2 regions of the Mesorhizobium sp. M0410 genome follow, and region 1 is predicted to be linked to the other one. Evidence: riboswitches for the same ligand, from Rfam matches in the RefSeq annotation. Region 1 holds a riboswitch; the other holds the start of a gene.

What was found. Region 1 has a riboswitch for thiamine pyrophosphate ahead of thiC (phosphomethylpyrimidine synthase ThiC). Riboswitches for the same ligand answer to the same signal wherever they lie in the genome.
Region 2: linked by a shared signal. The riboswitch ahead of thiB (thiamine ABC transporter substrate binding subunit) and the one ahead of thiC (phosphomethylpyrimidine synthase ThiC) in region 1 are both predicted to bind thiamine pyrophosphate.

The regions. Positions count from the first base shown of each region.
Region 1 covers NZ_JAMYRN010000018.1:53,895-58,274, reverse strand. Annotated here, with positions in the region: gene NKI63_RS23480 (porin) at 562-1,719, shown strand; TPP riboswitch at 2,267-2,383, shown strand; gene thiC (phosphomethylpyrimidine synthase ThiC) at 2,488-4,320, shown strand; gene thiO (glycine oxidase ThiO) at 4,317-4,380, shown strand, end outside.
Region 2 covers NZ_JAMYRN010000005.1:99,847-104,226, forward strand. Annotated here, with positions in the region: gene NKI63_RS08545 (ABC-F family ATP-binding cassette domain-containing protein) at 1-1,262, opposite strand, end outside; gene NKI63_RS08550 (thiamine diphosphokinase) at 1,264-1,908, opposite strand; TPP riboswitch at 2,049-2,163, shown strand; gene thiB (thiamine ABC transporter substrate binding subunit) at 2,207-3,220, shown strand; gene thiP (thiamine/thiamine pyrophosphate ABC transporter permease) at 3,461-4,380, shown strand, end outside.

The sequences.
Region 1 (4,380 bases):
GCGCGTGATTACCGATCATCGCGCTCGCCAAAATGACGGAGTCGTACCGAGCGGTGCCGCCGCATGACGTCTCAACGTCGGGGCTCACAGCAAACAAAGCTGTCGCCATTGAACGAAACTGTCGCGAAGCGAACACACGAACCGTAGCCGAAACGTTTGCCGTTCGTGCTTGGGTTGATCCGCAAGGCAAAAAGGAAGGAAGAGCGAACCAAGGTCCGCCGGCACACTTGAGCTTCAAGCCGCAGCTGCGTCGTCAGGATGGCACGTCATTTGCAGTAGAAGCCTTTGTGACGGCCCGCCCACAACTAGCGGAGATGACGGGGATGATTTGTACAGAAATGTTGGATGGAGTCGTTTCGGCGATTATTATATTTGTAATAACAATCGCATATTTGTAACAATAACACCCAAATCATATGCTCAATTTCTGATGAATATCTGGCGTGACTAGCGCATCAAAACTGCTCAAATTCAACTCAATGCGCATCGTTATCGACTGTTTCCTTAGCAAGACTTCATCACTGACGTCCATTCCTTTTACTCTTTGAACGGAGATCAACAATGAACATTAGGAGCCTCCTCCTCGGCTCAACTGCGGCACTGATTGCCGTTTCCGACGCTCGCGCCGTGACCGCCGTTGCCGAGCCTGACCCGACTGAGTACGTTAAAATCTGCGACGTCTACGGCTCGGGCTACGTCTACATTTCAGGCACTGAGACCTGCGTGCGCATCGGCGGCTATGTCCGTTACGACGTCGGCTTGGGCCATGTCGGATTGGTTGATCACGCAAGAACCTCGGATGTGAGGACTGGTGAGGATCAGGGCACATGGCAAAACAACACGCGCTTCACATTGAAAACTTGGACCGGCCAGGAGACCGAACTCGGCACGTTGAAGACCTACACCGAAACCCGCATGAACTTCGGCAACCGCGGCGCTTCGGTTTCGGACAGTTCTCGGCCCTATGCCTTCAACGGAGACAGCACTTTGACTTTCGCCTGGATTCAGCTTGGTGGCCTCCGAGTTGGTAAGGACTGGTCGGCCTTCGACATGTTTATTGGCGGCGCCGGTGACGTACTCAACCAGACGCCGGTTCCGTACGGCCCTTTCGATACCAATGTGGTTCAGTACTACTTCGACGTCGGGAACGGCTTTTCGGCCGTGGTTTCGCTCGAAGAAGGCTCGGGCGTGGTCGGCACAATCGACAGCTACGCTCCGCACGTAGTCGGCGGCTTGAAATACACACATGGCTGGGGCGCGATCACCGGCGTTGCCGCTTACGATAGCAACTACGAATCGGTGGCCGCCAAGGTCCGTGTCGACATCAATGTCACCAACAAACTGTTGCTGTTCGGAATGTTCGGCTACGGTTCCAGGGGCAAGCTCAACGACGACTCCACGAACGCGATCGACGCTCATGGTCGCGGCTTCTATAAGATTTGGGGCGGGAACTGGGCTTTCTGGGCTGGCGCCGCTTACGAGCTCAACGAGACAACTTCGTTCAAGCTTCAGCTCTCCGGTGATCAGCTCAAGAACCATGGTGTCGCTGCAAACGTCGCCTATGCGTTTCTTCCAGATTTCACAGTTACGGCGGAACTCGACTATGGCCGATACGGTAACTTCGCCGTCGGCAAGCTGGACGCTTCCAACGTGAATTGGACCAACGCCAACAAGAAGAGCAGTGTCGGCGGAATCCTGCGTTTCGAACGCTCATTCTAACGGATGAAAGGGTTGAGCTCCGAGATCCGGTTGAGCGGACCAATCCCGCAACACTCCAAGAGAACGTCGCATGGAAGCTATACGAGATTGGAGCCTCGATCTCGGGGCCGGACGATGTTTCATATCAGATCTGGTCCGGATGATCGCGCAGGCGATATTCATCGCTCGATTATGTGTTTTGATCTGCAGCTCTTTCATTTCCTCATCCCTTCCGCCCGCTTGACGGACCCTGCCATCCAGCAGTACCCGGCCAGGTTTTCCAAACTCGAAGGCCCAGTCGGGTCAGGACGTGTTCAACTTGTTGAGCGATTGTGGGGTGCGGCCCGACGCACTTGAAAATCGCAAATGGATCGCCTCCGTTCAGCCATCCCCGCGGAAATTCGGGCGCGAGAGAACAAGCTCCAGAGCATAAGCGAGGCTGATCGAGGAACAGACGATTCTCAGGCGACGCTCCATCCGATCTTGCGCCTGGCCGAGACGATCGCCCGACGATCCTCGCCGCGGCCAGAACGCGCTTGACAAACCGGAGCCGTCCCGTCCAACCTCACGCATTCACCAGGGGAGTCCCGGCAAGGGGCTGAGATACTGCTGGCATTCGCGGCGCAGTGACCCGTTGAACCTGATCCAGTTCATACTGGCGTAGGGACGGTGCAAGCGCTTTGCGGGAGTTTACGCCCGAGGTCCTGTTTCGGCAGGTCGACAGAAGCGTCTTTTCATCCTCCCGGCATAGAACTGGGTCTCCAATGCAACGAGCAAAGGAGCCTCAAGATGAATGCCCTCACCCCCGCCGTCTCGACGGGACCGCTGCCCGCCTCACGCAAAATCCACAAGCCCGGTGCCATCCACCCGCAGCTCAGGGTGCCGATGCGCGAAATCTCCGTCCATCCGACGGCCAGCGAACCGCCCGTCACCGTCTACGATCCGTCCGGCCCCTATACAGACCCGTCTGTCGAAACCAGCATCGAAAATGGCCTTGCACGGCTTCGCCACGAATGGATTACGGCGCGCGGCGATGTCGAGGCCTATGACGGCCGCCATGTCCGGCCGGAGGACAACGGATTCGCGACGGGCGAACGCCTGACGCCGGAATTTCCCATTCGCCACCGACCGCTCAGAGCCAAAGCAGGCAAGGCGGTGACGCAGCTTGCCTATGCGCGCGCCGGCATCATCACACCCGAAATGGAGTTCGCCGCCATCCGCGAGAACCTTGGTCGCGAGATCCTGCACGGCAAGCTTGAGCGGGACGGCGAGGCTTTCGGCGCGACACTGCCCGATTTCGTCACGCCGGATTTCGTGCGTGATGAGGTGGCGCGCGGACGCGCAATCATTCCCGCCAACATTAACCACCCAGAGAGCGAGCCGATGATCATCGGCCGCAATTTCCTGGTCAAGATCAATGCCAATATCGGCAACTCCGCTGTCACCTCCTCGATGGCCGAAGAGGTCGAAAAAATGGTCTGGGCGATCCGCTGGGGCGCCGATACGGTGATGGACCTATCGACCGGCCGCAACATCCACAACATCCGCGAATGGATCGTGCGCAATGCGCCGGTGCCGATCGGCACGGTGCCGCTCTATCAGGCGCTTGAGAAGGTCGGCGGCATCGCCGAGGATCTTACCTGGGAGGTCTACCGCGACACGCTGGTCGAGCAGGCCGAACAGGGTGTCGACTATTTCACCATCCATGCCGGCGTGCGGCTGCACTACATCCCGCTGACCGTCGACCGGGTCACTGGCATCGTCTCGCGCGGCGGCTCGATCATGGCCAAATGGTGCCTGCACCATCACCGGGAAAGCTTCCTTTACGAGCATTTCGCCGAAATCTGCGACATCTGCCGTGCCTATGATGTGTCCTTCTCGCTCGGTGACGGCCTTCGTCCCGGCTCGATTGCCGATGCCAACGACGCCGCGCAATTCGCCGAGCTGGAAACGCTCGGCGAGCTGACCAAGATCGCCTGGGCGAAAGATTGCCAGGTGATGATCGAGGGGCCTGGCCACGTGCCGATGCACAAGATCAAGCAGAACATGGACAAGCAGCTCGCGGTCTGCGGCGAAGCGCCGTTCTATACGCTTGGACCGCTCACCACCGACATCGCGCCGGGCTACGATCACATCACCTCCGGCATCGGTGCTGCCATGATCGGCTGGTTCGGCACCGCCATGCTCTGCTACGTCACGCCGAAGGAACATCTCGGGCTTCCCGATCGCAACGACGTCAAGACCGGCGTGATCACCTACAAGATCGCGGCGCATGCCGCCGACCTGGCGAAGGGTCACCCGGCGGCGAAGATCCGCGACGACGCGCTGTCGCGGGCCAGATTCGAGTTCCGCTGGGAGGACCAGTTCAACCTGTCGCTCGACCCCGAAACAGCGCGGTCCTTCCACGATCAGACCTTGCCCAAGGAGGCGCACAAGCTGGCGCATTTCTGCTCGATGTGCGGACCGAAATTCTGTTCCATGCGCATTTCCCACGACATTCGTGCCGAGGCGCAGAAGGAGGGCATGGCGGCGATGGCGGCGAAATACCGCGAGCGCGATCTCTACGTGCCGGCGGACGAGACCGGCGCACCGCTCATACCTCAGCCACGTGAGCGATCATGAGGGTCTTGGTCAAAGGGGCCGGCGTCGCCGGCCTCACCGCCGCCTTCGAGTTCGCCGCAC
Region 2 (4,380 bases), on a different contig from region 1:
CGCGCCAAAACGCGGGCGAGAATCAGCCGTGCCCGCTCGCCGCCCGAAAGCTCGCGCACCGGCGTGCGCGCCTGTTCCGGCTTGAACAGGAAGTCTTTCATGTAAGAGACGACGTGGCGCTGTTCGCCATTGATGACCAGGTTCTCGCCGCGACCGTCGGTGAGATACTGCGCCAGTGTCTCCTGTGGATCGACGGCCTCGCGCTTCTGGTCGAGCGTGGCGATCTCCAGATTGGTGCCGAGCCGCACCGTGCCTGCGTCCGGCTTCAATTCGCCGGTCAGCATCTTCAACAGCGTCGTCTTGCCAGCGCCGTTCGGCCCGACCAAGCCAACGCGATCGCCGCGCTGGATGCGGGTCGAAAATCCCTTGACCACGATCAGATCGCCAAAGCTCTTCTCGATGTTCCTGGCCTCTATCACCAGCTTGCCGGATTCGGCGGCGTCGCTGGCTGTCATCGTCGCCGCACCCTCGGCGCCGCGATGACCGCGAAAGCGCTGGCGCATGGTCTGCAACTCACCGAGCCGGCGCATGTTGCGCTTGCGCCGCGCTGTCACGCCATAGCGCAGCCAGTGCTCCTCGCGGACGATCTGGCGACCGAGCTTGTGCTGCTCGCGCTCTTCCTCCTCCAGCACCGTGTCGCGCCATTGCTCGAAATAGCCAAAGCCCTTGTCGAGACGGCGGGTCTGCCCGCGGTCGAGCCAGATTGTGGCGCGTGACACGCGCTCGAGAAAACGGCGGTCATGCGAGATGACGACCAGTGCCGAGGAGGTGCGGGCAAGCTCCTCCTCCAGCCATTCGATGACCGACAGGTCAAGATGGTTTGTCGGCTCATCGAGGAGGAGAATGTCGGGCTCCGGCGCCATGACGCGGGCGAGTGCCGCACGCCTCGCCTCGCCGCCGGAGAGGTCGTTCGGCCGTTCTTCGCCGGTCAGGCCGAGATGCTCCATCAGATAGGTGGCGCGATAGGGATCGTCGGCGGGCCCGAGCCCCGCCTCGACATAGGCGCGGACGGTCGCAAAACCTTCCATGTCGGGCATTTGCGGCAAGTAGCGCACGGTTGCCGAAGGCTGGCGGAAGACTTCGCCGTCCTGCGGCTCGATCAGCCCGGCGGCGATCTTGAGGAGCGTCGACTTGCCCGAACCGTTTCGGCCGACCAAGGCGATCTTGTCGCCAGCTGAGGCCGTCAGGGCGGCACCGTCGAGCAGCGGCGTGCCGCCAAAGGTCAGCTTTATCCCATCGAGATTGAGAAGCGGCGGTGCCATGTCAGCTTTCAGGTAAGGGAAAAGGATGCGCGAGCAGCAGCGCGCGGCCGCTGGCCAGCGCGATTTCCAACCGGCCCCTGACCTCGTTGGAAATGGTCAGCGACGAGCCGAACGCAACCTCGACATGGTCGAGCGGCCATTTGGCACCGGTGACGCTCAGGCCGGCGAGATCGGAGAAGCCGAGCACCGAAAACAGCGTGCCGTCGGCATAGTCGAAGCCAGTCTTTCCGGGCAGCAAGGGAATGCCTTCCTGTGCGCCGCTGGTCAAAAGCACGTCCGTCCCGCCTTCCGCCAGCCGGACGCTCAGCGCCAGATGCAGGAAGATGTGGTCGGTGCGTTTGCCGCCGAAAGCGCCTGCGAGCACAAGGCTGGTCGCACCGCGTTCGAGTGCGGCGGCGATAGCGAGTTCACCGTCGGTCTTGTCCTTTTCGGCGGGAAACACCTGCCGTGGCACGGCGGCCAGATCCTCCGGCAACTCGGCAGGTACGGAATCGAAATCGCCGACCCAGAGTTCCGGCCTCAGGCCCAGCATACGGGCATGGCCGATGCCGGCATCGGCAGCGATGACGCGCGAGCCTTCGACCTGGCGGTCGAGCAGCGGCGTGCGGATGAGATCGCCGCCAAGCAGGATGGTGAATTTGCTCATATCTCGTGGCCCTTACCAGCCCTGCCCCAGAAACGGAAGAATGAAACGGAAGATGAAACGGCAGACGAAACGGAAGGCTGGGCTTTGGATGCCCGGCAAACTTCCGCTTGCGCGGCACTTCGGCCGGGCCTATGTGTCGAAACGCTCTAACGGGGTGCCGGACGCGATCTTCGCGGACCGGCTGAGAGGCAAGACTGCCAACCCGCTGAACCTGATCCGGTTTGTACCGGCGGAGGGATTAGACGCTTCGGACAGCCCGGCGCCTCAATTCCTTTCAATGCGAACGAAGGAGGCGCCGATGCGCAGTTTTTTCCACTCTCTTGTCCCGATTGTCCTGCTTGCGGCATCCGCGCTCGCCCTGCCAGGGCAGGCATCGGCACAGGATAGACTGACCGTCTATACCTATGAAAGCTTCACCGCCGATTGGGGTCCGGGACCGGCGGTGAAGAAGGCCTTCGAGGCCGAGTGCAGCTGCGTCGTCGAATTCGTCTCGGTCGCTGACGGCGTGGCGCTGCTCAACCGTGTGAAGCTGGAAGGGGCCGCCACCAAGGCCGATATCGTGCTTGGCCTCGATACCAATTTAACCGCCGACGCCAAGGCAACCGGCCTGTTTTCGCCGCATGGCGCCATATCGGATGTCAGCGTGCCGGGCGGCTGGCGCGACGATACTTTCGTGCCGTTCGACTATGGCTATTTCGCCGTCGTCTACGATACCGAAAAACTGAAGAACCCGCCGAAGAGCCTCAGGGAATTGGTCGAGGGCGATGCCGGAGAGAAGATCGTCATCCAGGACCCGCGCACCTCGACGCCGGGCCTTGGCCTGCTGTTGTGGGTCAAGTCGGTCTATGGCGACAAGGCGCCCGAAGCCTGGGCCAAGCTCAAGGCAAAGGTGCTGACGGTGACGCCAGGCTGGAGCGAGGCCTACGGCCTGTTCACCAAGGGCGAGGCGCCGATGGTGCTGTCGTATACCACGTCGCCGGCCTACCACATGGTCGCCGAAAACACCGAGCGCTACCAGGCGGCGTCCTTCGAGGAAGGCGAATACCTGCAGATCGAAGTTGCGGGGATCACCACCAAGGGCGCGAAGAACCCGCTGGCGGAAAAGTTCATCGCCTTCATGACCGGACCGAAATTCCAGGATGTCATTCCCGAAACCAACTGGATGTTCCCGGCCGGCAAGACCGACAAGCCGCTCAATCCGGCGTTCGACAAGCTTGTCAAACCGACCAAAACCTTGCTGTTCAGCCCGGAGGAAGTCGCGGCCCACCGCAAGGCCTGGGTCGATGAGTGGCTTGCGGCGATGAGCAAGTAGCTTTGGCCGATTGATCGAAGATGATCGCTCTACGGCGCCCCCCTCTGTCCTGCCGGACATCTCCCCCACAAGGGGGGAGATCGGACGACACGGCGGCTTTCGCCAGTCGCCGATGTTGCTGGAATGAGCGGAGCGCTGAAACTGCCAATCTCACCCCTTGTGGGGGAGATGTCCGGCAGGACAGAGGGGGGCGCGAAGGAACGCAATCCTCACTAAGAATCTCGAATCTGGTAGTCTAGCGTGCAACGCGCACCATCATCTGACTCCCGCGTCAACGCCGGCATCGTCGCGCTCGCCGCCATCGCGTTGCTGATCGGCGGTGCATTCACCGGGCTCGTCGTCGAAGCCACGCGCGACCCGTCCGGTGTTGTCTCCGCCTTCGATTCGTATCTCTTGCGTATCGTCCGTTTCACGCTCTGGCAGGCTCTGTTGTCGACCCTGCTCTCCGTCGCGCCAGCGCTGTTCGTCGCGCGTGCCCTGTCGCGGCATCCACAGTTTTTCGGGCGAGGCTTTATCCTGCAGCTTTTCGCCGTGCCACTGGCGCTGCCGGCCATTGTTGCCGCACTCGGTGTCTTGGCACTCTATGGCCGCGCCGGCTATTTTGCCGGCACGCTGGGCGCGCTAGGCGGCCAGAGCTGGCCCGGCATCTATGGCCTGTCGGGCATACTCGTCGCCCATGTCTTCTTCAACCTGCCGCTGGCGACGCGGCTGTTCCTGGAGGCGTTGCAGATCGTGCCGGCCGACCAATGGCGGCTGGCGAGCCAGCTTGGCATGGGTGCTGCGCCGGCCTTCCGGCTGATCGAATGGCCGCCGCTGCGTGCGGCCTTGCCGGGCGTTGCCGGGCTCGTTTTCATGCTGTGCATCACCTCCTTCACCATCGTGCTTACGCTCGGCGGCGGACCCAGCGCGACGACGCTGGAGGTTGCCATCTACCAGGCGCTGCGTTTCGACTTCGACCCGGCGCGGGCTGTGACGCTGACCCTGCTGCAGATTGCCCTGACCTTCGTGGTCGTGCTGGCCTTGACGCGGCTTGGCGCCAATATGACCGGCGACGCCAATCTGCCGGTGGCGCCGCGCCGGTATTTTTTAGCCGGTGCGGCCGAGACCGTGCTGAACGCGCTGGTGATCGGGCTGGCACTGCTATTTGTCGCCGGGCCGAT